4 regions of the Methylobacterium sp. 17Sr1-1 genome follow, and region 1 is predicted to be linked to each of the others. Evidence: predicted binding sites of a transcription regulator. Region 1 holds the regulator's gene; each other region holds the start of a gene.
The links. The regulator PhoB, encoded in region 1, activates phosphate uptake and scavenging genes when phosphate is short. The targets are predictions, from matches to a motif close to TGTCATNNANCTGTCAT.
Positions count from the first base shown of each region.

Region 2: phnF (phosphonate metabolism transcriptional regulator PhnF) is a predicted target of PhoB. The motif match lies at 1,637-1,653, and genes of this name have one in related genera.
Region 3: DK412_RS16880 (ATP citrate lyase citrate-binding domain-containing protein) is a predicted target of PhoB. The motif match lies at 4,450-4,466, and genes of this name have one in related genera.
Region 4: DK412_RS12625 (calcineurin-like phosphoesterase family protein) is a predicted target of PhoB. The motif match lies at 3,803-3,819, and genes of this name have one in related genera.

Region 1 covers NZ_CP029552.1:45,150-52,219, reverse strand. Annotated here, with positions in the region: gene pstA (phosphate ABC transporter permease PstA) at 1-449, shown strand, start outside; gene pstB (phosphate ABC transporter ATP-binding protein PstB) at 477-1,289, shown strand; gene phoU (phosphate signaling complex protein PhoU) at 1,370-2,089, shown strand; gene phoB (phosphate regulon transcriptional regulator PhoB) at 2,159-2,860, shown strand; gene DK412_RS00210 (GcrA family cell cycle regulator) at 3,123-3,635, opposite strand; gene DK412_RS00205 (cell envelope integrity EipB family protein) at 4,254-5,147, shown strand; gene DK412_RS00200 (DNA polymerase IV) at 5,183-6,508, opposite strand; gene DK412_RS00195 (DUF3572 domain-containing protein) at 6,505-6,792, opposite strand; gene DK412_RS00190 (response regulator) at 6,928-7,070, shown strand, end outside.
Region 2 covers NZ_CP029552.1:2,523,948-2,531,017, forward strand. Annotated here, with positions in the region: gene DK412_RS11405 (carbon-phosphorus lyase complex subunit PhnI) at 1-489, opposite strand, end outside; gene phnH (phosphonate C-P lyase system protein PhnH) at 495-1,082, opposite strand; gene phnG (phosphonate C-P lyase system protein PhnG) at 1,082-1,555, opposite strand; gene phnF (phosphonate metabolism transcriptional regulator PhnF) at 1,656-2,420, shown strand; gene DK412_RS11425 (hypothetical protein) at 2,706-2,945, shown strand; gene DK412_RS11430 (ABC transporter substrate-binding protein) at 2,957-4,189, opposite strand; gene DK412_RS11435 (STAS/SEC14 domain-containing protein) at 4,322-4,723, opposite strand; gene DK412_RS11440 (sigma-70 family RNA polymerase sigma factor) at 4,919-5,818, opposite strand; gene DK412_RS11445 (cupin domain-containing protein) at 5,878-6,330, opposite strand; gene DK412_RS11450 (SDR family oxidoreductase) at 6,346-7,070, opposite strand, start outside.
Region 3 covers NZ_CP029552.1:3,755,377-3,762,446, reverse strand. Annotated here, with positions in the region: gene DK412_RS16900 (hypothetical protein) at 1-555, shown strand, start outside; gene DK412_RS16895 (sensor histidine kinase) at 813-2,204, opposite strand; gene DK412_RS16890 (response regulator transcription factor) at 2,237-2,899, opposite strand; gene DK412_RS16885 (ABC transporter substrate-binding protein) at 3,063-4,148, shown strand; gene DK412_RS16880 (ATP citrate lyase citrate-binding domain-containing protein) at 4,510-5,820, shown strand; gene DK412_RS16875 (CoA-binding protein) at 5,836-7,070, shown strand, end outside.
Region 4 covers NZ_CP029552.1:2,791,212-2,798,281, forward strand. Annotated here, with positions in the region: gene DK412_RS12615 (SGNH/GDSL hydrolase family protein) at 18-758, opposite strand; gene DK412_RS12620 (chemotaxis protein CheA) at 958-1,941, shown strand; gene DK412_RS12625 (calcineurin-like phosphoesterase family protein) at 1,987-3,723, opposite strand; gene DK412_RS12630 (IS4 family transposase) at 3,937-5,283, opposite strand; gene DK412_RS12635 (Crp/Fnr family transcriptional regulator) at 5,436-6,122, opposite strand; gene DK412_RS12640 (nucleotide sugar dehydrogenase) at 6,252-7,070, opposite strand, start outside.

The DNA of each region.
Region 1 (7,070 bases):
GCGGCTATTCGGGCTGGGCCGGCGGCGTGGCGCTCGCCATCATCGCGACGCCGGTGATCGTGCGCACCACCGAGGACATGCTGCGCCTGGTGCCCGGCACCCTGCGCGAGGCCGGCGCGGCGCTCGGCGCGCCGATGTCGATCGTGATCCGCAGCGTCACCTGGCGGGCGGCGCAGTCGGGCATCGTCACCGGCGTGCTGCTCGCGCTCGCCCGCATCGCCGGCGAGACCGCGCCGCTGCTCTTCACCGCGCTCAACAACAATTCCTGGTTCAGCCCGAACCTGATGGGCGGCGTCGCGAACCTGCCGGTGATGATCTACCAGTTCGCGCTGTCTCCGTACGAGAACTGGCGCCAGCTGGCCTGGGCCGGCGCGCTCCTCATCACCGTCACCATCCTGGGCCTGTCGATCGTGGCCCGCCTCGTCCTGAGCGGCCCGAAGGGGCGCTGACCGCACATCCTGCCCGGAGACACACCGATGAGCGCCACCGCCACCGCCGCGCCGGTCGTGGGCCAGAGCACGGCCGACGAGTCCGCCCCGGTCCGCCTCGCCGTCAAGGACCTCAACTTCTACTACGGCGACTTCAAGGGGTTGAAGAACATCAACCTCAACTTCCTCGACCGCCAGGTCACGGCGCTGATCGGGCCGTCGGGCTGCGGCAAGTCCACCCTGCTGCGCACCTTCAACCGGATCTACAGCCTCTACCCCGAGCAGCGCGCCGAGGGGCAGATCCTGCTCGACGGCCGCAACATCCTGGACTCGTCGATCGACCTCAACGAGCTGCGCGCCCGGGTCGGCATGGTGTTCCAGAAGCCGACCCCGTTCCCGATGTCGATCTACGACAACATCGCGTTCGGCATCCGGCTCTACGAGCGCCTCGGCAAGGCCGATCTCGACGTCCGCGTCGAGGAGGCCCTGCGCAAGGGCGCTCTGTGGGACGAGGTGAAGGACAAGCTCAAGCAGTCCGGCATGGGCCTGTCCGGCGGCCAGCAGCAGCGCCTCTGCATCGCCCGCACGGTGGCGCAGCGCCCGGAGGTGATCCTGTTCGACGAGCCGACCTCGGCCCTCGACCCGATCTCGACCGGCCGCATCGAGGAGCTGATCGAGCAGCTGCGGGGCGAGTTCACCATCGCCATCGTCACCCACAACATGCAGCAGGCGGCGCGCATCTCGCAGTTCACCGCCTTCATGTATCTCGGCGAACTGATCGAGTTCGGGCCGACCAACCGGCTGTTCATGAACCCGTCGAAGCGCCAGACCCAGGACTACATCACCGGCCGGTTCGGCTGAGACCCGACGCCTCGTTGCGCCGGCCCGGCCCGGGCCGGCGCTGACCGTAAGCTCCACCCTATCGCGGGGAGTCAGCCCTCATGTCGAACCACATCGTCACCTCCTACGATCAGGAGTTGCAGAACCTGCGGCGCAGCATCGCCGAGATGGGCGGCATCGCCGAGAAGATGGTGGCCGATTCCGGCCAGGCGCTCCTGCGCCGCGACACCGCCCTCGCCCAGAGCGTCATCGCCGTCGACCAGCGCCTCGACGGCCTGCAGCGCGAGATCGAGGAGAAGGCCATCCTCCTCATCGCCAAGCGCCAGCCGATGGCGGTCGACCTGCGCGAGACGATCTCGGCGATCCGCGTCTCGGGCGACCTCGAGCGCATCGGGGACCTGGCCAAGAACGTCGCCAAGCGCGTCGTCGCCATCGCCGACCAGGTCCAGCTGCAGAAGATCGTCGTCGGCGTGGAGCACATGAACGAGCTGGTCCAGGGCCAGCTCAAGGACGTCCTCGACGCCTACGCCACCCAGGACACCGTCGTCGCCCTCGACGTGTGGGCCCGGGACGGCGGCATCGACGCGCTCTACACCTCGCTGTTCCGCGAACTCCTGACCTACATGATGGAGGATCCGCGCAACATCACGTTCTGCACGCACCTCCTGTTCTGCGCCAAGAACGTCGAGCGCATCGGCGATCACACCACCAACATCGCCGAGACGATCCACTACCTCGCCACCGGTGAGACGCTGCCGACCGATCGTCCCAAGAACGACCGTTCGAGCTTCGCCACCCTCGATCCCCAACCGGAGGCCTGACGGGTCGGCCCGCGCCGGGCTTCGCGCCCGGCGCGGGTCCCCCTCCGGATCCCGCCCGAAGTGCCCCGCATGAGTACCCGCATCCTGATCGTCGAGGACGAGGAGGCGCTGACCCTCCTCCTGCGCTACAACCTCGAGGCCGAGGGCTTCGAGGTCGACGCCGTCGCCCGGGGCGACGAGGCGGATATCCGCCTGCGAGAGCAGATCCCCGACCTCGTCCTCCTCGACTGGATGATGCCCGGCCTCTCCGGCATCGAGCTCTGCCGGCGCATCCGCGCCCGCCGCGAGACCGAGCGGCTGCCGGTGATCATGCTCACCGCCCGGGGCGAGGAGGGCGACCGGGTGCGGGGGCTCGCCACCGGCGCCGACGACTACATCGTCAAGCCGTTCTCGGTGCCGGAGCTCCTGGCGCGGGTCCGCGCGCTGCTGCGCCGCTCCAAGCCCGCCCACGTCGCCGACCTGCTGGTGGCCGGCGACATCGAGCTCGACCGGGTCAGCCACCGCGTCCGCCGCGACGGCCGCGAGCTGCATCTCGGCCCGACCGAGTTCAAGCTGCTCGAGTTCCTGATGCAGAGCCCGGGCAGGGTCTTCTCCCGCGAGCAGCTCCTCGACGGCGTCTGGGGCCACGACGTCTACATCGACGAGCGCACGGTCGACGTGCATATCGGCCGCCTGCGCAAGGCGATCAACCGCGGCCGCGATGCCGACCCGATCCGCACCGTGCGCGGCTCCGGCTACTCGTTCGACGAGATGTTCGCGCCGGAGCCGTGAGGCCGAGCCTTCGGAACAAGCGGTACCATCTGGACGGCCCGGCCATCGGTCACTCCACTCTCCAGGTCATCCCGGATTCCGCTGCGCGGTCCCGGGATGACGAGGTGGGTGTCAGAGATGTCGCCTGCTCCCGGGCGGCGGCGCCGACTCCACTTCGAGCGAGCCACCGGACAGGATTCGTTAGGATTTGAGCGATACGGTCGACCAATCGGAAGGGATGGGCGCGACGCCGCCTCCGGATTGGTCGTCCGGGTGCGGGCCTTCAGCGGAATCCGACGACCCTGCGGTCGCGCTTGCGCTCGGCGGCGGGCTGGTAGGCGATGCGGCTGTGGTGGGTGCAGTAGGGCAGGCCGGTGATGGCGCGGTCGCCGCAGAAGCGGAAATCGGGCGTCGACGGGTCGCCCATCGGCCAGCGGCACATGAATTCCCGCAGCTCCATGATGGTGACGCGGGCGCTCTCCGGCAGCGCGGTGGTGTCGGCTGGGGATGCGGTCTGATACAGGGCGAGTGCCGGCGGCGCGGGAGCCACTACTGACGGGGTCTCGCCGGCAGCGGACTCACCCTCGATCCGGGGACGGCGGCCGCCGGCCGGCGCGGTGCCGTTGGCTTTCACGACGCGCCCGGCCAGGCCGAGGCGGTGGACCTTGCCGATGACGGCGTTGCGGGAGACGCCACCGATCTCGGCGGCGATCTGGCTGGCGCTGCGGCCGTCGCTCCACAGCCGCTTGAGAAGCTCGACGCGTTCCTTCGTCCAGCTCGGACCCGAATCCATCATCGCCGCCTCCAATCCCCCGACATCACCCATGGAATCGGCACGCAGCCGCGAGCGGCACGCCGTTCGGCCGCGCGGTGACTCCGTCCGATCCTGCTGGTGATCGCCGCCACGCCCGGAGCGGTGGCGACGGGGGTGAACCTACAGGACGGCCTAACACCCGCGCAAGAGTCCGCCCCCCGCCGAGACGGTTTTTCCCCGCGGCCGCCCGGCGGTCCGGACCCGGCCGGGTTGCGCCGCCAGTCTGACGCGCGCCAAGGCCACGCCGGATCGCTCCCATAAATTATCTATCACCTTCAAGGGTTTGTCGGATCACCCCGGAGGGGGTGTCATACTGGGGCGCCGCATGATCGCAGGTTGCGCTGCCGTTGCGGCCGCCGACAGCCGGGGGGTGTCCCTCCGGTCTTCGGCAAGCGTGGCCGGAGCGCCACGCCCTCCTCTCCGGCAAGCGTGGCCGCAGCGCCACGCACCTCCGTGGCAAACGTGGCCGCGGTGCCACGCACCGGGCCGGCTGGCCGGCGGTCGCCGGCGCCCGGAACGTTGCCGGGGGCCGGGGCGGGACCTATCTTGCGAGGACCAACAGGGCCGACGCCAGCACCGACGGCCGCCCCGGGAGACCTCATGCGATCACTCCTCGCGTGCGTCCTGCTCGCGCTCTCGTCGCCCGTGGTGGCGGCCGAGGCCGTGCACCTCGCGCCCCACCGCGCCGTCTACGACCTGTCCTTGTCCGGCAGCTCCGGCACCCGCGCGGTCGAGAGCGCCCGCGGCCGGATCGTGTTCGATTTCACCGGCGATGCCTGCAAGGGCTTCGCGCTCCAGTACCGGCAGGTGACGGTGCTCGAGAGTTCGGAGAGCGGGACCCGCACCTCCGACCTGCGCAACACCACCTTCGAGACCGGCGACGGGCGCAGTTTCCGCTTCCGCACCCAGTCCGACCTCAACGGCAAGGCGGCCGCCCCGGTCGACGGCAATGCCGAGCGCGGCGACAAGGGTCTCGACATCACCCTCAAGCAGCCCAAGCGCGGCGAGATGGCGGTGCCGGGCGAGGTGCTGTTTCCCGCCGCCCACATGAAGCGGCTGATCGAGGCCGCCCGAGCCGGGCAATCCACCGTCGCCGTCAAGGTGTTCGACGGCTCGGACGACGGCCGCAAGGTCTACGACACCCTGGCGGTGATCGGCCCGCAGCGCGTCGCGGCCAAGTCCGAGGCGAAACCCGATTCCGGCGCACCCGACGCGTCCAAACCCTCCGGGCCCAAACCCTCCGGGCCCAAGCCCGCCTCCGCGCCCGCCGAGGCGCCGTTGCGCGACGGCGCTATGGCGTCGATGCCGCACTGGCCGGTGACGCTGAGCTACTTCTCGCCGGGGGAGGGGGAGCGGACCCCGGTCTACGTCCTCGCCTTCGACCTCTACGAGAACGGCGTCAGCGGCGCGCTGCGCCTCGATTACGGTGAGTTCTCGCTCAAGGGCGAGCTGTCGCGGATCGACCTCATGCCGGAGAGCAAGGACTGCAAGTAGGACGCCGCCACGGAAGGCAACCGGATCGGGGGCCGTCAGCGCGGCTTCCGTTCCGGCGGCTCCTGGCTCCCATGCGCCTTGCCGCGCGGATCTCCGGCCGGTGGCGCGAAGCCGAGTCCGCGCTGCACCGCCGCCGCGCCGAAGCGCTCCCGCAGGGCGTCGATCGCCGCCGCCCGGCTCGCCTCGCGCACGGCCGAGACGTCGGCGAGGTCGCCCCGGTCGGCATGGGCCGCGTCGCAGAGGTCGCCGGCCCCGATCCCGATCAGCCGGTAGGCGGTGCCGTCGCAGGATTCGCGCAACAGCGCCTCGGCCGGGCGAAACAGCCGCTCGGCGACCTGCGTCGGCGCCAGTCCCGAGCGGGTGCGGGTGCGCAGACGAAAATCCCGGTCCTTCAGCTTCAGGGTCACGCTGCCGGCGGCGAGCTCCGCCCGCTTCAGGCGCCGCGCCACCGTCTCGCACAGCCGCCACAGCACCGGCCGCAGGGCCTCGAAGGCGCGCAGATCCTCCGCGAAGGTGGTCTCGCCCGAGATGCTTTTGGTCTCACGCCGCGGCTGGACCACGCGCCGGTCCTCGCCGCGGGCGAGCGCCAGGAGGCGGGCGGCGTCGCGCCCGAGGCTCGCATGCAGCCGCTCCGGCGCGATCCGGCCGATCTCGCTGATGCGGTGGATGCCGAGCGCCGCCAGCCGCTCGGCCGCGGCCTGGCCGATCCCGGGCAGGATCCGCACCGGCCGCGGTGCCAGGAAGGCCTCGGCTTCCGCCCGGCCGATGATCGAGAAGCCGCGCGGCTTCTCGAGGTCCGAGGCGATCTTCGCCAGAAACTTGTTGGGCGCGAGGCCGACCGAGACGGTGATGCCGATCTCCGCTTCCACCGCGCGGGCGAAGCGCGCCAGCGTCACGGCGGGCGGGGCACCGTGCAGCCGCTCGGTGCCCGACAGGTCGAGGAAGGCCTCGTCGATCGAGACCGGCTCGACCAGCGGCGTGAGCGCCTGCATCATCGCCCGCACCTGCCGGCCGACCCGGGCGTATTTCTCCATGTCGGGCCGCAGCACCACCGCGTCCGGGCAGGCCTCGAGGGCGCGGAACATCGGCATCGCCGAGTGGACGCCGCGGATGCGGGCGATGTAGCAGGCGGTCGAGACCACCCCGCGCCGTCCGCCGCCGATGATCAGCGGCCGGTCGCGCAGGGAGGGGTCGTCGCGCTTCTCGACCGCGGCGTAGAACGCGTCGCAATCGACATGCGCGATGGCGAGGACGTCGCGCTCCGGATGGACGAGCAGGCGCGGCGAGCCGCAGGCCCGGCAGCGCGGGGCGTCGCCCGGCGGGCTCGCCCCGCAATCGCGGCAGAGCGCGCCTGCGCTCACGCCCCGAACTCGCCGGGATCCTCGGGCGGCTCGAGGCGGCGCCAGGCCTGGGTGATCCGCTCCGGCGGCACCTCCAGGGCGGCGGCGCAGGCGACGAGCAGCTCCTCGTCGGCCACCACGTGGTCGAGGAGGCCGGCGACGAGATCGGGACTGTCGGCCGCCTGCCGCAGCGCATCCGGCGAGAGACCGGAGCTCTCCATGAAGCGGAGCAGTCGCCCGGGCTCGCCGGTGACGTAGGCGAAGACGCGGGCGCCCAGGGCCTCCGCGGCGGATTCACTCAGCACTCCGCCACGGGGATCGGACCCCCTGGCAAATCCATCGAATTTGCGTTTCATCAACATGTGCCGCTTAACAGTGTTGCGGATCCGGTCGCAGCCGGGGTGTGACGCGGCCCGCGGGAGCGCCGGAGACAGCGAGCCATGACGAAGACGGTGCTCATCGTCGAGGACAACGAGCTGAATATGAAGCTTTTCAACGACTTGTTGGAGGCTCACGGCTACGCGACCCTCAAGACGGCCAACGGGATTGAGGCGATCGAGCTGGCGCGCCGGCATCGGCCTGA
Region 2 (7,070 bases), 2.5 Mb from region 1:
CTGGCCCAGCAGATCGGTGACCCGCGGGGCGTGGGCGGCATCCGCCAGCGGCTCGGCCTCCTCGGCCAACGGCGCCTCGCCCGCGGCGGCGAGCGAAAAATCGATCAGCCGGTGGGTGTAGTCGAAGGTCGGGCCGAGCACCTGGCCGCCGGGCAGGTCCTTGTAGGTGGCGGAGATCCGGCGGCGCAACGTCATGGCGCCGGTCTCGACCGGCTCGGAGGCGCCGAAGCGGGGCAGGGTGGTGCGGTAGGCCCGCACCAGGAACACCGCCTCGATCAGGTCGCCGCGCGCCTGCTTGAGGGCGAGCGCCGCGAGGTCGGGATCGTGCAGCGAGCCCTCGGTCATCACCCGGTCGACGAGGAGCGCCATCTGCTCGCGGATCTGCGCCACCGAGAGCTCGGGGACGCGCGCGTCGCCCCGGCGGGTCTCGGCGAGGAGCCGGTGCGCGTTGGCGATGGCGGCCTCGCCGCCCTTCACGGCCACGTACATGGCGATCAGCCTCCGGTGACGCGGGTGGAGCGCGGCAGGGCCGCGAGGCGGCCGGGCGCGGCGAGGATCAGGTCGATCCCTTGCGGGAAGCCGGCGTGGTTGCGGCCGAGCCGGTCGCGCATGTCCGCCGGCAACGGCGCGGCGGAGAGCGTCGCGCTGCCCTTGATGCCCGGCCCGTCGAGGCGCCAGCCCGGGCGGTCCGAGAGGTCGGAGACCGCCAGCACCAGGGTCGCGGAGCGGTCGGGATAGGCCGGCGTGCCTTGCGCGAAGGCGTTGAAATCGGGGCAGGCGGCGGGGTCGGAGACCAGCGCGAAGGCGGCGTCAAGCGGATCCGCGGTGATGCGCGCGCCGGTATGGAAGCGGAGAAAACTCGCCACGGCAGGGTTTTTCGCGAGCGCCCCGTCGAGCCAGAGCGGCGCGTCGGCGTCAGTGAGTGCCAGGGCGATGGCGGCGAGTTCGGGCGTCAGCGGCGCCGGGGGTGCCAGCTCCGTCACGAGGGGCTGGATCGTGCCGGGGCGCGCGAGGGCGTCCATCACGGCGCGGAAGACGCCCTGGGCGTCATGGACCGGATCGGCAAAGCCGCGGGCGAGCATCAGTCTTCTCCCCGAGCCATGGTGAAGAAGTTCACCCGCGTCGCCGCGGTCCGGCGCGCTTCCGCCGAGCGCTCCTCCGCCCGGCGGGTCGCGACGGGGCGGAGCGCCGCCTCGACCGCCGCGCGCCGCTCCCGGACCTGCCACAGCGCGTCGAGGGTCGCGGCGAGCCGCGCCTTCGCCCGGTCGCGGCCGAGATGGTAGGCGAAGCCGGTCTCGCCGGTCCCCAGGCGGACCGCCGCCCGGGTCACCGTCGCCTCGCCGAGGTTGAAGGGCTGCCCGTCGCCGCCGATGCGGCCGCGGGTCATCACCAACCCGGTCTCCGGCGGGCGCAGGTCCTCGGTCGGCTCGACGTCGCCCAGCACGGAGAGAGCGTCGCGCAGCTCCTCGGCGCGGGCCTCGCCGCACAGAGCCATCACGGCGCGGCGGGCGGCGAGATCGGGCGTTTCATCGGGGGATGGGGTATGGTCGGGCATCGGGTCTGCCTGCTGGCTTCCGTGCTGTCGTATGGCCTCGCGGTTGTCTAATGGTATAGACAACCGACAACCGAGGAGCAAATGAAACTTGGATGACGGTATGAGCGCAGGGAGCGACGGTCCGGTGACGGACGGCACGGTGACGATCCTGGCGCGGGGCGAGGGCCTGGCGGCGTGGCGCCAGATCGCGGACGGGCTGACTGCCGACATCGAGGCCGGCCGCCTCGGCCCCGGCAGCCAGCTGCCGACGGAGGCGGCGCTCGCGGCGCGGTTCGGCGTCAACCGCCACACCGTGCGCCGGGCGCTGGCGGCGCTCGCCGAGCGCGGGCTGGTGCGGGCGACGCAGGGGCGCGGCACCTTCGTGGAGACGCCGCGGCTCGCCTACCCGATCGGCCGGCGCACCCGCTTCTCGGAGATCGTCAGCAAGGCCGGCCGCGAGGCCTGGGGGGACCTGATCGCGGCGGACAGCGTGCCGGCCGATCCCGGTACCGCGGAGGCCTTGGGGGTAGCCCCCGGCTCGGCCATGCTCGCATTGCTGACCATCCACCGCGCCGACGGCACGCCGCTCTCGACCGCCCGCACCTGCCTGCCGCTGCCGCGCTTCGACGGTTTCGCGGCGGCCTACGCGGCCCTCGGCTCGCTCACCCGCGCCTACGCGGAATTCGGCATCGCCGACTACACCCGCCTGTCCACCCGCATCACCGCCCGCCCGGCCGCCGCCGACGAGGCCGCCCGCCTCGACCTCGCGCCCGGCCGGGTCCTGATCGTGCTCTCGAGCGTCAACGTCGATGCGGCGGGCGTCCCGATCCAGGCGACGCAGAGCCTGTTCGCGGCGGACCGGGTGGAGCTGGTGGTCGAGGGGTAGGCGTCCACCCTTGAGCCCGCCCCCTTTCCCGGACGACTGAAACGACGTGGAAGGAGATCCGGGATCCAGGAGAGAGGTGCCGCGAAGCGGCTCCATACGCTGCACCGTTGCAGACGAACGGTCGCTTCGCGAGTTCTTATGCGGGATCCCGGATCTCCTTACCGCTGTCGCTTCAGTCGTCCGGGAAAGGGGAGCGCGGGAGAAGCGACCGGTGGGCACGAGCACCCGTCCCGAACCTCCTGCCGCAGCGGAGGTTATCGCTGCAACGTCACGCCGGAGCCCCCGATGCCCACCCGCCCGACCGTCGCCGCCCTGCTCCTCCTCGCCGCCGCGGTGCCGCTCGGCTGGCCCGCCTCCGCGCAGGCCGGGCCGGCGCAGGATTACCAGTACCAGCGCCGGCAGCTCGGCCGGGGCCAGGTTTGCCGGCCGCCGCTGAAATTCGCGGCCGGCGCCTGCGTGCGGCGCTGCCCGGCGGGCTACCAGGACAACGGCGGGTATTGCCGCCTGCGCAACATGGTGCGCTGACGGGCGCGGCCCTACTTCACCGCCGTCACCAGCGGGCAGCCCCCCTCGGTGAGCGGCCGGAACGCCTCGTCGCCCGGCACGGTGGCGACGAGCTTGTAGAGGTCCCACTCGCCCGTCGATTCCTTCGGCGTCTTCACCTGCATCAGGTACATGTCGTGGACCATGCGGCCGTCCTCGCGGATCCGGCCGTTCGTCGCGAACATGTCGTTGACCGGCGTCTCGCGCATCTTGGCGATCACGGTCTTCGCGTCGTCGGTGCCGGCGGCCTGCACGGCCTTGAGGTAGTGCAGCACCGAGGAATAGACGCCGGCCTGGTGCATCGTCGGCATCAGCCCGGCCTTCTCCTTGAAGCGGGTGCCGAAGGCGCGGGTCTCGGGCGTGCGATCCCAGTAGAAGGCGGTGGTCAGGAGCAGGCCCTGCGCCACCTCGATGCCGAGGCTGTGGACGTCGTCGATGTTGATGAGGAGCGCCAGCAGGGTCTGGCCGCCCTGGACGATGCCGAATTCGTGCGCCTGCTTGATGGCGTTGACGGTGTCGCCGCCGGCATTGGCGAAGGCGACGAGCTTGGCGCCCGAGGCCTGCGCCTGGAGCAGGAACGACGAGAAGTCGGCGGTGGCGAAGGGCGCGCGGACGGTGGAGACCACCTTGCCGCCGGAGCGCTTCACCTCCGCGATGGCGTCGCGCTCCAGCGCGTGGCCGAAGGCGTAGTCGGCGGTGACGAAGGCCCAGGTGTCGAGCCCCTTCTTCACCGCGGCGTTCCCGGAGACGTGCGACAGCGCGTAGGTGTCGTAGGTCCACTGGATGCCGGTGGGCGAGCATTGCGGCCCGGTGAGGTCCGAGGTGCCGCCGCCCGAGACGATCAGCAGCCGGCCCTTCTCCTTGGCGACCTGCTGCACCGCGAGCGCCACCGAGGAGGTCGGCACGTCGAGGATCACGTCGACGCCCTCGCGGTCGTACCATTGCCGGGCGATGTTGGAGCCGACGTCGGGCTTGTTCTGGTGGTCGGCGAAGACGACCTCGATCGGCTTGCCGTCGAGGGTGCCCCCAAAATCCTTCACCGCCATCTCGGCGGCGATCACCGAGCCGCGGCCGGTGGAATCGGCGTAGACGCTCGACATGTCGTTGAGCACGGCGAGCTTGACCTTGCCGTCGCTGAGCCGCGGCTCGGCGGCGCGGACGGGGCCGGCGAGCGCCGCCAGGGACGCGGCGGCGAGGAGCAGGGTGCGGAAAGGGATGGCGGGCATCAGGGCGTTCTCCCGGGCGCGCGTGCCGCTTCTCGGCGAGCGGATCGTGGCGCCCGGGGGCCATGAGAGGGTGCGGGGCGGCGGCGCGCAAGCCCCGGGACCGAGCGGACAGGCTTGCGCCCGCGAGCCTCCTCAGGCCTTGGCCGGTCCCGCCTCGGCCAGGTAGGCCCAGGCCGCCGCCTCGTCGGCGAGGTCGAAGGTCTTCGTGTCCACCGGCAGCACCGTCCCGGACAGGTTGATCATCGCGCGGGCGAAGGCCGGCGCGCCGACCACCACGTATTTGCGGATATGCGCCACCGAGCGGGCCATCACCGATGTGGCGTAGCCGTCGAAGCGCGCGCCGAGATCCGAGCCCTCGTAGTTCGACATGACCAGCAGCATGTCGATCGTGCCGTACGTCTTCATGGCGTCGTCGGTGATCGAGGACATCCACTCGATGTCCGGCTTGGTGATCCGGTCCATGACCTCGAAGGCGATGAGGTCGGGCCGCGGGGATTCGCGCCGGACGACCGACCCGTCGGGGCTTGCATTCATGACGACCTCGCGACGCCGCGCGCAAGAGACGATCGGGACGAGTGCGGCGCGTGGCGGGAGAACGGTTTTTCGGGCGTTTCGATCCCGCGACCCGCGGTCCCGATCCGCGCGGATCGGCCGCCCGGAGGCTTAGCGAGGGGCGGCCCGGCGCGCAGGGGGAGGTCGGCCGCGACGGGATCGCGCTCCTGCGCCGCATCAGGTCGGTGCGCCCGCGCCGGGCCCGGGGAGACCGGAGGCGACGTGGCGCAGCTTGTCGGGGTTGCGGGTGACGTAGATCGCGGTGATCCGGCCTTCCTCGATGGCGAGCGCCGTCGTCTGGACCAGGCCGCCGCGCTCGCGGCTGACATAGCCCGGCAGCCCGTCGATCCAGAGGGGAGCGACCAGTGCGGCCCGGTCCGGGCCCCACTTGCACCGGACCCCGGCGAAGAGGCGCAGCAGGCGCTCCAGCCCGGCGATCGGGTTGCGGAAGGCCAGGACCTTGCCGCCCCCGTCGGAGTGCAGCACCGCGTTCCGCGCCAGCAGGCTACGCAGGGCCGCGACGTCGCCGCTCGTCGAGGCGTCGAAGAAGGCGCGGGCGATCCGCTCGCCCTCCTCCCGTGCCACCGGGAAGCGCGGCCGGGCCGCGCGCACGTGGCGGCGGGCCCGCACCGCGAGCTGGCGCACCGCGGCGGCCTCGCGGCCGAGGGCGTCCGCCACCGCGCCGAGCGGCAGGTCGAACACGTCGTGGAGCAGGAAGGCCGCGCGCTCGAGCGGCGACAGGCGCTCCAGCGCCAGCATCAGGGTCAGGGTGAGGTCGTCCTCGTCCACGCCCTCCGCCTCCGGCTCGATCAGCGGCTCGGGCAGCCAGGCGCCCACATAGGTCTCCCGCCGGGCGCGGGCCGACTTCATCTGGTCGAGGCAGAGCCGGGTCACGATGCGGGCGAGGAACGGGTAGGGCGCCGCGACCGCGCTCCGGTCGGCGGCGACCCAGCGCAGCCAGGCCTCCTGCACCACGTCCTCGGCCTCGCTGCGCGCGCCGAGCATGCGGTAGGCGATGCGCAGGAGCCGGGACCGGTGAGCCTCGAAGGTGGCGGTCGCCGTGTCGGCCTGCGACAGGGCGCGGGGGCGGCGCGATCCCGCGACGGCGGGATCCTCGCACGGGGGCGAGGGGGCGGTCACGGCCGGTCCGGCACCGTCAGCGCGCGATCCTCCGTGTCGACGACGAAGACCGCGAGCAGCCGGGACGTGTCCGTGGCGCTGGCATTGGCGCTGACGGCGTGATGGTCGCCCGGCTGCTCGACGAAGCTCTCGCCGGCCCGGTAGACCCGCTCCGGCCCGTCATTGACGCGGCTGCGGATCGCGCCCTCGACCACCGTCGCGGTGATGAAGGCCGAGGCCGCGTGCCGGTGGGCGGGGGAGGACCCGCCCGGCCCGTATTCGACGAGGACGCCGCGCAGGCTCTTGCCGGGCACGGTCGGCAGGGGATGGTCGAAGACCGTCGTGACGCGGGCCTCGCCCGCCCGCAACTCCGCCGCGGCGGCCGGGGCAGCGGCCCCGGCGGGAATGCCGGCCAGGGAACCGGCGAAGAGCCCGGCGAGAAGATGGAAACCGATGAGCGTCCGGCGCATGGGATCCTCCGTCGGTCAGGCCGCCGCCAGCCAGGTCTCGAACCGCGTCGGCCCGAGGCGCGAGGCGGCCGGGTCGGCGGGAACGAGGGATCCGCGCTCCAGCCTGGCGCCGAAATAGCGCGCCGCCCGGTCGGCCGACACCGTCCGGCCGTCGCCGGCGGCGGCGATGCGGCGGGCGACGAAGTCGCGGAACGGCGCCCGGTCCGGCCCGGCGATCTCGACCGTCCCGTTCGCGGGCGCCGCGACCGCCACCTGGGCGAGGGCGGCCGCGACGTCGGCCGCGGCGATCGGCTGGAAATCGGCGTCGGGCACGACGAGCCGGTCGCCCGCGACCGCCGCCTCGGCGATGGTGGCGACGAACTCGTAGAACTGCGTCGCGCGCACGATCGTGTAGGGCAGGCCGGCGGCCGCGATCAGCCGCTCCTGCGCGAGCTTCGCCCGGAAGTACCCGTTCTCCTCCAGGCGGTCGGTGCCGACGATCGAGAGGGCGACGTGGTGGCGGATGCCCGCCCGCCGTCCGGCCTCGAGCAGGTTGCGGCTCGACCGCTCGAAGAAGTCGAGCACCGAAGCGGGCTCGAAGGACGGCGCGTTCGCCACGTCGACCACCACCGCGGCCCCGGCGAGCGCCTCCGCGAGGCCGTCCCCCGTGAGCGCGTTCACCCCCGTGCTCGGCGAGGCGGCGACCGTCTCGTGCCCCTCGTCCCGAAGCTTCGCGGTCACCTGCCTGCCGATGAGCCCGC
Region 3 (7,070 bases), 2.8 Mb from region 1:
CCGGCCGCCGCCTTCGCCCGCCGGCCCGACCGGCCGTGGTGCGAGGCGCCCGACACCACCTGCATCGAGTCGCGCTACGACCTCGAGGGCAAGCTGCCGCTCGGGGTCAAGCTGGCGAACAAGCTCGAGGACGGGGGCAAGAAGATCGCCGAGTTCGTCTCGTTCCAGAGCGAATTGCGGGTGCTGCCGCCCGACGAGGCGGCCAAGCTCGTGCAGCTGACCAAGATCGAGGCGCCGGTGGCCGGCGCGATGGAGCAGAACATCTTCTGGGTCAACCAGATCCTGCGCTTCGGCAAGTTCCTGGCGGTGATGCAGCCGGTGGCGGCCGACCCGAACAAGACGGTGGTGACCGCCTACATGACGCTCGGCATCAAGGCCGACGTGCTCGACCGCAAGAAGGAGTACGAGCGGGTGCCGGTTTTGCGCAACCTGCTGCCGGCCCAGGTGCTGATGGGCAATTCCTCGTTCAACACCGGCACCTCGATCAGCGCCGGCCTGCCGACCTACGCCCGCAACCGCATCGCGGCCTTCGCGGATGCGCTGGCGAAGGAGTGATCGGCTTCGAACGTGGTCTCTGTCGTCGAAAATAGAGCGCGGGATCCCCTCTCCCGTTTGGGAGAGGGGTAGGGGCGATCGAAGATCGCGCAGGGTGGCTCGGCTTCAGTATAAAGCGCTGAGCGTCGAGCTGCGCAGCTCTGCGGTCAGTGCTCAATCCTGAAACCGAGCCACCCTCACCCCCGACCCCTCTCCCACACGGGAGAGGGGAGAAGCGCTTGATTTTTATTCGGAAAGATCAAGTAGACCGCGATCCATCAACCTCCGCCAGGACCAGCCGCTCGCGCCGGAACCGGTGGAAACACGATCCTCACCCGCAAGCCCGGCTCACCGCCCGCCCCGTCGTGCAGCGTCACCGCCGCACCGATCCGGTCGGCGAGCGCCCGAACGACGGCGAGGCCGAGGCCGCTGCCCTCCGGTCCGTCGCTTCGCGCGATGCGGTAGAACCGCGAAAACACCGCCTCGCGGTGCTCCGGCGGAATGCCCGGCCCGTCATCCTCGACCTCGGCGAAGGCGCCCACGCCCGAGTCCGCCACCCGCACCACCACCCGGGCGCCGGTCCCGGCGTAGCGGATCGCGTTGTCGATGACGTTGCTGAGGATCTCGCCCACCAGGGTCGGGTGGCCCGTCACCATCACGGGCCCGTCGGGCCCCTCGTACTCGACCTCGATGCCGGCGCGAAGCGCCCGCGGCACGTGGTCGGCGAGCACCGTCGCGGCGATTGTTGCGAGATCCAGCTCCGTCAGGGCGATCGCGCCCGGATCCTCGTCGGCCCGGGCGAGCGCCAGGAGCTGCGCGAGCAGGTGCTCCAGGCGACGCGCCGCGCCCTCGATGTCGTCGAGGGCGGCGCGGCCCTCCGGCGCCGTGCCCGCCTCGTGCCGGCGGGCGAGATCGACGTGCATGCGCAGGACGGCGAGCGGCGTGCGCATCTGGTGCGAGGCGTCGCCGGTGAAGCGGCGCACCGCCCCCATCACCTCGTCGAGCCGCCCCAGCAGCGTGTTGAAGGCGAGGACCGGCGCCCTGGCCTCCACCGGTACCGCCGAGACGTCGAGGGGCTGGAGGCTCACCGCGCCGGGGGCGGCGCGCCCGGCAATCTCGGCGCTCAGGCGGTCGAGGGGCGCGAGGCCGCGGCCGATCCCGTACCAGGTCAGGATTCCGACGAGCGCCAGGAGGACGCCTTCGAGCAGGACGAGGCCGCCGAGGAGCCGGAGTTCGAGGCTGCTGCGCGCGTCCCGCGTCTCGGCCACCTGCACCAGCACCGCGCCGGGCTTGCCGTAGACCCTCCGCGCCCGGGCGGCGATCCGGACGGCCGCGCCGCGCATCACCGCGTCCCGGTGCCGGGTGGGGCCGGGCTCGACCTCCTCGTCGGGGCGGGGCAGGTCGCGGTAGCCGGTGACGAGCTGACCGCGGTAGCTGACGCTGTAATAGACCCGGTCCTGCGACTGGCTCTCCAGCATGCCGAGCGCCACCCGCGGCAGGTCCACCGTCACCTCGTTGTCCTCGTCGAGCGCCAGGCGCTCGGCGATGGCCAGCACCGAGCCGTCGAGCAGCCGGTCATGCGTCGTCTCGACCACGTCCCGGATGACGAGGGCGCCGCCGAGGCCGAGCACCCCCGCCAGCACCGCGGCCGGCAGGAGCATCCTGAGCATCAGCCCGCGCCGGAGGGAAGGCGGGCGCCGGCTCATCGGGCGTCGAGGAGGTAGCCGAGGCCGCGGATCGTGCGGATCTCCGGCCCGTCCGGCTGCAGCTTCTTGCGCAGGCGCGCGACGTAAAGCTCAAGGGCGTTGGGCGCCACCTCGTCGTCGAAGCCGAACACCTCGCCGGCGAGCCGCTCCTTCGGCACGACCTGCCCGGCCCTCGCCATCAGCACCTCCAGCACCGCGAGCTCCCGGCGCCGCAAGGACAGGACCTCGCCGGCGAGGGTGACGGCTCCCGACGAGCGGTCGAGGACGAGGCCCCCGCATTGCAGGACCGGGCTGCGCTGGCCCTGGCCGCGCCGGATCAGGGCGCGCACCCGCGCCTCGAACTCGGGCAGCGCGAAGGGCTTCGCCAGGTAGTCGTCGGCCCCGAGATCGAGCCCGTGCACCCGGTCGGTCATGCCGTCGCGGGCGGTGAGGATCAGCACCGGGACGGCGCTCGCCGCCCGGATGCGCCGCAGCACCTCGAACCCGGACAGGCCCGGCAGGCCGATATCGAGCACGATCAGGCTGTAGGGCTCCGACAGGGCGATTCCCGCCGCCGCCGTGCCGTCCGGCTCGTGATCGGCCGCGTGCCCGGCCGCCCGGAGCGCCGCCACGAGGCCGCGCGCCAGGGCCGCGTCATCCTCCACGACGAGCACCCGCATCCCGCCGTCCCCTCCCCTTCGGATCGTCGCGCGCCCTCGCCCCGGCGACGAGGAATCGCCGCCCGGGTTAGGAGATCGCCGCGCGAGCCTGTAGCGTGCGATCCTCGCCGCGGCGACCGCCGCGGGCAACCGGAAACCTTGGGGCAGGAAGAGGTTTTTGAGAGTGAGGACCCTGACGGCCGCATGGGTGAGCCTCGCCCTCCTCCTCGGCTCCGCCTGGATCCCGATTGCTCGCGCCCAGGTCGACCCGCCCGTCGACGCGCAGGCCGCAGGCCGCGCCGAGGCCGTGCGGGAGGGCACGGTCGTGGTGCGCGCGACGACCGACGAGGCGGAGGCCTCGGCTCTTCTCGCCGGCTTCCGGCAACGCTTTCCGGCCGTCGCGGTGTCGTATTCCAAGATGAACTCGTCGCGGCTCTACGACGAGTTCCTGGCCGAGGCCGGATCGGGCGGGGGCACGGCGGACGTCCTCTGGAGCTCGGCGATGGATCTCCAGATCAAGCTCGTCAACGACGGCTACGCCGAGCGCCACGTCTCGGGCGAGACCGACGGGTGGCCGGCCTGGGCGGTGTGGCGCAACGAGGCCTACGGCATCACCGCCGAGCCGGTCGCCATCGCGTATAACCGGAACTTGCTGCCCGAGGCGCGGGTGCCGCGCAGCCACGCCGAATTCGTCCAGAGCCTGATCCGGCATCCCGAGGAGTGGCAGGGCAAGGTCGCGACCTACGACCCCGAGCGCAGCGGCGTCGGCTTCCTGTTCCTGACCCAGAACCTGGAGGTGACGCCGCGGACCTGGGACGCGGTCCGGGCTCTGGGCCAGGTCGGGGTGAAGCTCTACACCGCCACCGCCACGATGCTCGACCGGGTCTCCGCCGGCGAGGCGCTGCTGGCCTACGACGTGCTCGGCTCCTATGCGCGCGAGCGGGCGAAGCAGGATCCGGCCGTCGGGGTGGTGCTGCCGAGCGACTACACGCTCGTCACCTCGCGCATCGCGCTCATCCCGAAGCAGGCCCGGCACAAGGCGGCGGCCCGGCTGTTCCTCGATTACCTGCTCTCCCGGGAAGGCCAGGCGCTGCTCGCCGCCCGCTCGGTCACGCCCGCCCGCGCGGACGCCCGCGCGCCCGACGATCCGATGACCCGCGCGGCCGCCCTGCGGCCGATCCCGGTCGGGCCGGAGCTCCTGACCTCCCTCGACCAGATCAAGCGCAGCCGGACGCTGCGGCAGTGGAGAAGGGCGATCGAGGGGCGGTGAGGGGCAGCATAACTTCGCTTTGAAGATTAAGCGCGGGTCTCCCCTCTCCCGTGCGGGAGAGGGGCCGGGGGTGAGGGTGGCTCGGCTTCCGCAATGATCCTGAACCATCGAGCTGCGCAGCTCGATGCTCAGTGCTGAATTCTGAACCCGAGCCACCCTCACCCCTACCCCTCTCCCACTCGGGAGAGGGGATCCCGCTCTTGATTCTCGAAAGGGTTTTCCCCTGAGGAGCCCTGCTGACCGCGGGGATAGGGGGAAGTCCCCGCGCCGATTTCTTCCACCCGAGCGCCCCGCCCGCCCCGCGACAGGTTACTGACAGTTTCGCTCCCTACCGTGCAACTCAACGAGCACGGAGGAAACGATGCAAGTCACGGGCATGCTGCACGGCGCGAATCTCCTGCAATTCGCAGGATTTCCCACGGCCGAGGTGCTGGGGCCGGACGCGAGCGAAGAAGAGATCAAGGGCCTGATCGATCGCCACGGCTCGGTCTTCATCAAGCCGGTGTTCAAGGGCGGCGTCGGCAAGAAGGGCAAGGCGGGCCTCCTCGGCCGCGCCCACGACCTGAAGACGGCTCTGCGCGAGAAGGAGCGGCTCTACTTCGTCGAGCATCGCCACGGCAACGTCGTCGCCAAGGCCAACGGCGTCACCTTCGAGGGCGCCGTGCCGGCCGAGCACGAGGTCTATTTCTCGATCTCCGACAGCACGCGCTACCGCGCGCCGACGATGACCCTCACCCACAAGGGCGGCGTCGACATCGAGGAGCTCGACAAGGGCGAGGTCGTCCAGGTCCCGTTCGATCCGCTGACCGGTCTCAAGGCCTTCGTGGTGGCGAACGCCCTCTCGGAGCTGAACGCCCCGAAGGCGCTGATCTCGCCCCTGGTGCAGCAATTGCCCAAGCTCTGGGAACTCTATCACGGCTTCGGCATGACCACGGTCGAGCTGAACCCGATCCGGATGCGGCCCGACCGCAACGGCCGGCTCACCCCGGTGGCCTGCGACTTCAAGTGCGGCTTCGACCGCGACGACCCGCGCTGGCAGCGGCTCGGCCTGCCCGGCCACCTGTTCTCGGTCGATTACTCGGACTTCGAGGCCGAGATCAACCAGCTCCGGACCTACCAGGGCCAGAGCGACGTCTGCATCATCAATTCATCCGGCACCATCCTGGCCCCGACCTTCGGCGGCGGCGCCAACTCGCTGGTCACCGAGATGCTCGGCGACGACGCGATCATCTCCTCGGATTTCGGCGGCAACCCGCCCTACGAGAAGATGAAGGAGGTGGCGCGCATCTGCTTCAAGCACTGGCTGAAGCAGTCGAACGTCCTGTTCATCATCGGCGGCAAGTCGAACAACACCGACATCTTCGAGACCTTCCGGGCGATGGCCGACGCCCTGCGCGAGCATGTCGGCCGGCACGGGCCGACCCCGCTCTACATCGTCGCCGGGCGCGGCGGCCCGAACCTCATCCGCGGCATGGGGGCGCTGCGCGACACCGCCGAGGCGCTCGGCCTGCCCTACCGGCTGTTCGGCTTCGATTCGGACATGAGCGAGGTCGTCGCCTACGCCCGCCAGGCCGATCAGTGGATGCGCCAGGGCGGCCGCGAGCAGGTGGCCCGCGCCATCGGGCTGGCGAAGCCGGTGCTCGAAAAAGCGTCGCTCCAGGCGGCCGAATAGGAAGGGGAGGACACCATGCACAAGCCAGGCATCGGCAGCTTCAAGTACTACGTCGGCATCAGCTCGCTCGACCAGGTCGCCACGCGCGAGGACCGGGTCTGCGTGCTCAACATCCTGGGCGGCGAATCGAGCGACGTCACGCCGGTCGGCCACGCCTATTCGGGCGGCAACGTGGTGTTCGGCACCTCGCCCGGCCGCCGCGGCCAGGTGCTGGAGACCCCGCTCGGCACCATCCCGGTCTACAACAACGTCCGCGAAGGCCTGGAGGCCGGGCACCGCTTCAATTGCGGCGTCGTCTACCTGCCGCCGTCGGGTGCCCGCGACGGCGTCGCCGAGCTGATCCGGGTCAATCCGGACCTGCGCAAGATCTTCATCGTCACCGAGAAGCTGTCGGTCCACGACAGCCGCGAGATCCGGGCGCTCGGCCAGCAGAACGGCATCGACATCTTCGGCGGCAACAGCCTCGGCGTGGCCGATGCCCACCATCAGGTTCGCATCGGCGGGGCGCTCGGCGGCGACGGCCCGGGCGAGGCGCTGAAGGCCGGCTCGATCGCGATCTTCTCGAACTCGGGCAACTTCACCACCACCATCGCCACCTACCTGCGGATGAGCGGCTGGGGCACCACCACGCTGATCTCCTGCGGCAAGGACGTCTACATCCAGTACGCGGCGCCGGAATTCGCCTTCGCGCTCGCCAACGACGCGCGCAGCAAGGCGGCGGTGCTCTACGTCGAGCCCGGCGGCTACTACGAGCAGGACGCGCACTTCACCAAGCCCGTCGTCGCCTGCGTCGTCGGGCGCTGGAAGAGCCGGCTCACCCGGGCGGTGGGCCATGCCGGCGCCATGGCGGGGGGCGACGACGACGCCGCCGCCAAGGAGCGGTGGTTCATGGACAAGTTCGGGGTCGACGGCGTGTTCACGCCCGAGAACCCGGTCGTCTCGGCCAAGGGCGCGGTGGTCACCAACATCGCCCATATCCCGGCGGCGCTCACCGCGGTGATGCGCGAGAACGGCGCGCGGCCCGACTTCGCGCCCGAGAGCAACCTCGCCCTCAAGCCGTGGTTCGGCTCGAATGCCGGCCTGACCCTGCCGCCGGAGCTCGACTTGGCCCCCGTCGAGGCGATGGCGCCCTACGGCGAGCAGATCGCCCGGCTCAACCGCCAGGTCGGCGTCGTGCTGCCGCGGCAAGCGATGAAGGACGCCTCGGGCGCCTCGCAGATGGACCCGAAGACGCAGGTCACGAGCCTCAA
Region 4 (7,070 bases), 2.7 Mb from region 1:
GACGCCTCGGAACCGCGTCAGCGCGAACGGGCGGCAAGATCAGGGCAGGCCGCCGCCTCCAGGCGCGCGGCGATGCGGTCCCGCGCCGCACCATCGAGGCCGAGATGGACCCCGTCCGGCGATCGTCCCGTGCCGGCCGCATCGCGCAGGTCCGCGAAGGCATCGACGAAGCGGCAGCCGGCGCGGGCGCATTCCTCCGACAGGATCGCCGAGTAGGCCGGCGCGGCGGCGACGTCGTAGAACTTCGTCACCCCGGGCCGCTCGGCGTCGAAGGGCGGCACCGCGGTGGCGACGACGCGCCGGGCGCGGGGCACGAGATCGGCGAACAGCGCCCTCGCCTCCTCGCGGAACTGCCCGGCCGCGGCGTCGCGGCCGGAGCGCTGGCGCTGGGTGAGATCGTTGGTGCCGATGGTCACCACGACCACTTCCGGCGGCCGGGGCAGCGCGATCCACTCCGCCACCGCCCGCAAGCCGGAGATCCGCGTGCCGGCGATGGCGGCATTGACGGCAGGATGCCCGCACAGGGTCGGAAGGTGGAGGCGCTCCATCTGCGAATCGCCGAGGAGCAGCCCGTAGGGGCCGTCGATCTGCTTGAGCTCGCTTGAGACCGCGAAGGCCCGGGCCTCGCGGAAGGCCGCCACGCCCTGCCCGCCGCCGGCGCGATGCCGCGTCACCAGGACAGCGGCGGTTCCCGCCGCCAGGATGACTGCCAGGACGGCCGCGATCAGGCCGATCCCCTTCTTCGTTCTCGTCTGCACCCGTCCTCGCGTCCACTCCCGACGCCCCCGCGACGTCGTACAAGCGCCTGCGCCCGCCGCGAGTCAATCGCCGATCGCCCCGACGTCTCGCGGGATTTCGCGAGGTTATCCACAGGACGCCTGTTTTCCACCGACATCTTCACGCCTGATTCGGTGGTTCTGATCATGGTTGAGGGCAGGTCATCGGAGAGCCCGTGCCATGATGCCAGTGGAGATCGACCCGTCGGAGGTGCGCCGGCCGCGCCCGGACCCGCACGAGAGCGTTCGCGCGCGCCTCGGCCGTCCGGCGATGCTGGCCGCCCTGGCCGTGGTCGGGATCGGCGGCTGCGCCGGCCTCGCCGCGGCGGCCTATCCGACGATCAGCGACCTGCTGCGGCCGCGCCCCCCGGAGGTGCATTTCGGCCGCGTCGCCGAGATGCCGGAGATCAAGGACGGCATCCCCGCCCTGCGGACGACGCCGGTGCGCCAGGTTCCCATCGTTCAAGCGCCAGCCACCCTTGCGGCGGGCGTTCAAGCACCGGCGGCACCCGCCGCCCTGCTCGATCCGGCGTCGACCGTGGCGACGGCGCCGCCGCAGAGCGCTCCCGTACCGGGTTCGCTGGCACAGACCTCGCCGGTGCGGGGCTCCTGGTCGCCGGCTTCCGACGTGGCCGCGACCGGCACCGCTGCCACGTTCCAGCCCGTGCCCGCCACCGCGAAGGCGCCGGAGACGCCCCGGCCGGCCCCCGTCCGCGAGGCCAAGGCGAGCGTCGAGGCCGCGATCCCCCGCGCCGTCCCGGCGCCGCGCGAGCCCGCGCCGCTGCCGCCGGCCCGGGCGGTGCAGGCCAAGGTCGAACCCAAGGTCGAAACCAAGGCTGACTCCAAGCCGGTCGCCCCGCCGCGCATCGCGACGACCGAGCCGAAAGCGACGCCGAGACCCGCGCCGGTCCGGGAGGCCAAGGCCGAACCGGCAAAGCCCGAGACGGCGAAGCCCGCGGCCGAGAAGCACCAGGCGGAGAAGCCGGTCGCCCGGCGCGAAAAGCCCGACGCGCACCAGCGTAGCGCCGCCGCCCAGCCGGCCGCGAGCCCGGCAGCGGAGGAGCCGACCCGCTTCCTCGGCGTGCCGATGCCCGATTTCGCCCCGGCCGGCCGCGCCATCAAGGAGACGGTCGACGCGGTGATCTCCCTGCCCAGCCGGCTGTGACGACCGGCCGGTGCGGGCCGGCCCTCAGCCGGCGCGGGCCGGCCTTCAGCCGGCCCTGCCCGCCCCGTCCAGCACTTCGAGCACCAGCGCGTCGCGGTGCGGGCGGCCGTACTCGTCGGTCGCCTCGACCGTGAGGCGGTGAGTGCCGGCTTTCAGGTCCCGCGGCAGGCGCGCGACCCAGAGGTGCGAGCACGGCTCGGCCTTGACCCAGGACTTCTTCGTCGCGGCGTTGCGGGCGTAGAGCGCGGCGACGAACGGGTCGGGCCGGCGCGTCCGGGTCATCGCCACGAGCGGCCCGTCGCCGATCCGGAACGACACTCGGCTGCGCGGCCCGCCGTCGAACAGGTTGACCACCACGTTCGTACCGCCGGCGCTCTCGGCCGGGATGGTGGCGCCGAGCAGCTCGTAGAGCCGCGTGTCGGGCAGGCGGGCGAGGTCGTCGGCGTGGAACTGGCTCTCCAGCACGATCCGCATCTGGCGCCCCGCATCGTCGCTGGCCGGGACGTAGCGGGTGGTGACGGACCGCCCGCCGGTGACGCTGAGCAGGTGAAAGCCGTGCGGCGTCCCGTCGCGGCTGTCGGCGGTGGCGATGCCGCGCCGGTCCGGCGGGCCGCTCCACCACGAGCCCGAAACGGCGGTGAGCACGTGGTGGTGGTGGGCGTCCTCGCCGGTCGCCCCCGGTCGCCCGTCGGGTCCGAGATAATGGTGCTCGGTGGTATGGGTGTGGCCGGAGACGCTGAAGGATGGGCGCCCGGCGAGGAGCCGCAGCAGCTGCGCCCGGTCGGCGGTGCTGATGCCGGGATCATCCGGCCCGAGATCGCTGGCGAGCGGGATGTGCATCGCCGCCACCACCGGGCGGTCCGTGGGCGTCAGCGTCAGCAGGTTCTCCACGAAGGCGAGCTGGCGCTCGCCGATCCGGCCCTCGTAGCGCCCGCCCCGGCTTCCCGCGGCGGTCTGGGCGCCGAGGTAATGGACGTTGTCGAGCATCAGGAACAGCACGCCGCCGTATTCCAGCGCGTAGTACGGCGCCCCGAAGCTGCGCTTGAAGGTCTCGCGGGAATGGCGGGCGTCCGGCGCCTCGAAGTTGAGGTCGTGGTTGCCGCCGATATGGAACCACGGCAGGCCCATCTGGGCGACGAGGCGGTTCTGGCGCGGGTAGAGGGAGAGATCGTCGAACAGCACGTCGCCGGTGGTCATGCCGAAGGCGATCCTGTTCGAGGCGTCCCGCATCCCGAGCACCCGGGCGATGGCGGTCTCGCGCACGAAGGTCAGCTCGGCGTGGCTCTCGGGCTGCGGATCGGTGAACAGCACCACGTCGAAGTCGCCGCTCTCCGGGCGTCGCACGAGGCCGAAATCGACGGAGGCCGGCAGCGGCCCGGTCGGCGCGATGCCGGGATAGCGCAAGGCGAGGTCCGGCGGCGTGCCGGCCGGCTGGTGGATGTAGGAGAAACGCGGCAGGCCGTCGGGCCCGGGCGGCAGGCTGAAGCCCGTCGGCTTGATCACGAAGATCACCGCCTCGTCGCCGACCGGCAGGGTGTAGCGCCCGTCCGCGCCGGTGCGGACCACCTCGCGGCCGTTCGAGACCAGCACGTCGGGCAGGCCCGGATCGTCGGGCCCGCGCCGCCCCTTGCCGCCCCGGTCCTCGTAGACGACGCCGGTGACCTGTCCGGCTCCCTGACCCGTCCCCGGCGCGCTTTGTGCCCGCGCCGCGAGGGGGGCGAGCGCCAGGGCCGTGGCACCGGCCAGGGTGGTGCGGCGGGTCAGGGTGTGGTGGTCCGACATCGCGGTCTCGTCCTCCCGGCAGCCTCGCCGGGACGGACCGGGGCTGCGCGCTGGTTCGCCCCGAGGCAATCACGGCTCCTTGACGGTTCGGTGACGGTCGGGCCCATGCGGACCGCAGGAACGGGGGCGAGCGCTGCGCGGGAAGCCGCTCATACCGTCTTCGTTTGATCTATTCCGAAGCAAGCCGAGCGCGTCTCCCCTCTCCCGAGTGGGCTACGGCCTTGACGGAAGTGAGTCTCTCGCGAGGAGGGCACCGGCGAGCATGGCCGAGAAGCGCTCCCATCCGCGCGCGACGACCTTGGGACCGGGTGGCGAGTTGGGAGCGTTCCAGCCGCCGTGGCGGGCCACGATCCACTCTAACCAGCTCAGGTTGCCGACGGGGTGAGGGTTGCGCAGGCGGTCCGTGCTGCCCTCGCAGGCCCGCCCCAGTTCCGCGACCACTGGCAGAGCCGCCTTATCCAGAACGTCCTGCATCGGTCGTCGGCTGCCGTCGCGGGCATCGACCAACTGCAGGATCCGCACGGCGGCTCCCAGCGCCAAGGCACTCAGCCGGAACAGCTTGTCTGGCACCCGCACCTGTGTCTCGTCCAGGCCGAGCCCGTCGCGCTTGAGAGCGCGGAACACCTCCTCGATCCGCCACCTCAACCGGTACAGCCGCACCATGTCCTGCGCGGCGGCGGCATCCGGCACCGCCCGCGTCGTCAGAAGCCGCCAGCACAAGGGCGTCACGCCCACAGGCGGCTCGAGTTCCTGCACGCAGACGCCATGCAGCCTCAGGCTGGCCGGCTCGCGGGCGCCTGGGCCGGAGGGACGGACCACCTCGACCGGTCCGGCCTGCAGCCTCACCTTGGCGATGCGGGCCGGCACCCCAGGGCGAGCCGGCACCTCCACGGTGCCGGTTGTCGCGACGGGCCATGACGCCTTGTCCTGAAGGCTGCCCCCTTCAACCAGTGGCCGGTCATGGCGTGCCCGCACCAGAAGATCGCTGCCCGCGGGCCGACGGGCGAAGTGGCTGTAGATGTCGCCCTCCTGGTCGGCGACCACGATCAAGCTCCGGGCCGTGTCGGCCAAAGCCGTCGCGGCAGCGGCCGCTCCGGTGATCCAGCGCTGGCTCTCCTTGTCCTCGACTGGCCGCCGGTGACGTGGCGCCGTCTGGCGGGCGGCGCGGGTCCAGAGCTGGGCGTCGACCAAGCCCAGCACCGCCTCGTCCTCGGCATCGACGGCGATGACCGGGTGCAGGAAGAAGCCGGGATTGCGGCCGTTGCCGGCCGGCCCCAGGCCATGGCGGCCAGCAGCAGCTGGGGTGAAGTTGATCTCGCTCGTGTCCTGGACGGCCACGATCGGACGCCCGGCGCAGGCCTGGGCCGTGCGGGCTGCAAAAGCCTGCAGGATGCCCTGCCAGTCAGCGCAGGGCGAGGAAAGGTAGCGATGGGCGGCCGCCGTACCGGCTTCGCTGCCGCCCACCGTGCTCAGCACCACGCTGCCGGTGGTGACGATCCGCTCAAACAGCCACGCCCCCCGGGCCTCGGTGCGTACGTCGCCCGATCCAAAGCCTCGCATCGGTTGTCCTCGCTGAACCGCAAAGACGCCCAACTCACAGACGCCGAACCATTTCCGTCAAGGCCGTAGCCCACACGGGAGAGGGGAGACGCGCTCGAACTTTATCCGGCCGGATCAAGCGGAAATCGTATCACGCATCCGCGGGCATCCGCTCACGCGTCTTCCCGCAGCGCCTCCGCCACCCGGGCCTCCAGGATGTCCGGCCGGCGCAGGATCAGCGCGCCGCGGGTGCGGTCGACGAGGCCTTCCTGGGCCATCACGGTGAATTCCCGGGTCACCTGCTCGCGGCGGCAGCCGATGCGCGCGGCGAGCACGTGGTGGTAGGGCGGCGGGCTCACCGCCCGCTCGCCGTCGGTGCCGGGCCGGGGCGCGGAGAGGCGCAGGAGCTCGGCGTAGAGACGGTGGCGCAGGTCGAGGACCGCGTGCTCCATCAGCCGGGCATTGAGCATCCGCACCCGTTTGGCCAGAAGCCGCAGCAGCTTGTCGGCGATCGGGGGCGCCGCGAAGACGATCTCGCGGAAGACCGCGGCCGGTACGACGCACAGCTCGCCCCGGGTGAGCGCCGTGACGTTGGCCGAGCGACTGACCCCGTCGATGGCGGCGAGCTCGCCGAAGAACTCGCCGGCCCGCATCTCGCCCAGGATCACCTCCTTGCCCGACTGCGTCCGGTTGAGGATCCGCACCTCGCCGGAGGCCAGCAGGTAGACGTCGGTCGAGGCATCGTCGAAATCGACGAGGATCTCGTTGGCGTCGAACCGGCGCCAGATGCAGCGCGATTCGTACGAGATCAGGTCGATGCCCGCGTCCTTGAAGAAGGGAAACCCTGCGAGCCGACCCATCTGCTGCCCTCGACCCCGCGGATGCGGTACTGCCCTTCCGTGTTCTTAGCCCGGCGCGGCCGCGCTCGCCAGGGTGCGGCCGTGCTTGCGCCCGGCCATGTGTCGATCGACCCGTGATTTTTCCGGGTTTTACGCCTTCACGATCGTCGCACCTGTCAGTCCATGTTCCAATCCATGCCGCGCCATGACGTTGCGGGTGTCGACGATCAGCCGGGCTTCCCGCGCCACCAGGGCGTAGTCGACGCCGTCATGGTCGGTGGCGACCAGCACCGCGTCGACCCCGCGCAGGGTCTCCGGGGTGAGGGGTTCGGAGCGCCGCCCGGCGAGTTCGGGATGCTCGCGGGTCGCCGGCAGGACCGGCACCAGGGGATCGTGGTAGAGCGCCGCCGCGCCCCGCGCCTCGATCAGCCGGATCAGCTTCAGGGCCGGGCTCTCGCGGGTATCCTCGACGTTGCGCTTGTAGGCGAGCCCCAGCACCAGCACCCGGGCGCCCGAGAAGGCGCGGCCGGTCCGGTCGACGGCCGCCGCCAGGCGCTCGACGACGTGATAGGGCATCCGCGTGTTGACCTCGCCGGCCAGTTCCACGAAGCGGGCCGGCACGTCGAATTCCCGCGCCTTCCAGGCGAGGTAGAACGGGTCGATCGGGATGCAGTGGCCACCGAGACCCGGCCCGGGCTGGAACGGCATGAAGCCGAAGGGCTTGGTGGCCGCCGCCTGGATCACCTCCCAGACGTCGATGCCCATCGCATCGTAGACGAGCTTCAATTCGTTCACGAGGGCGATGTTGACGGACCGGAAGATGTTTTCCGTGAGCTTCACCGCCTCCGCGGCGGCAGCCGAGGAGACCGGCACCGTGCGCACCACCAGCGCCCCGTAGAGCGCCTCCGCCAGGCCGCGCGCGGCGACGTCGTCGGCCCCCACCACCTTGGGGATGCGGGCCGTGTCGAA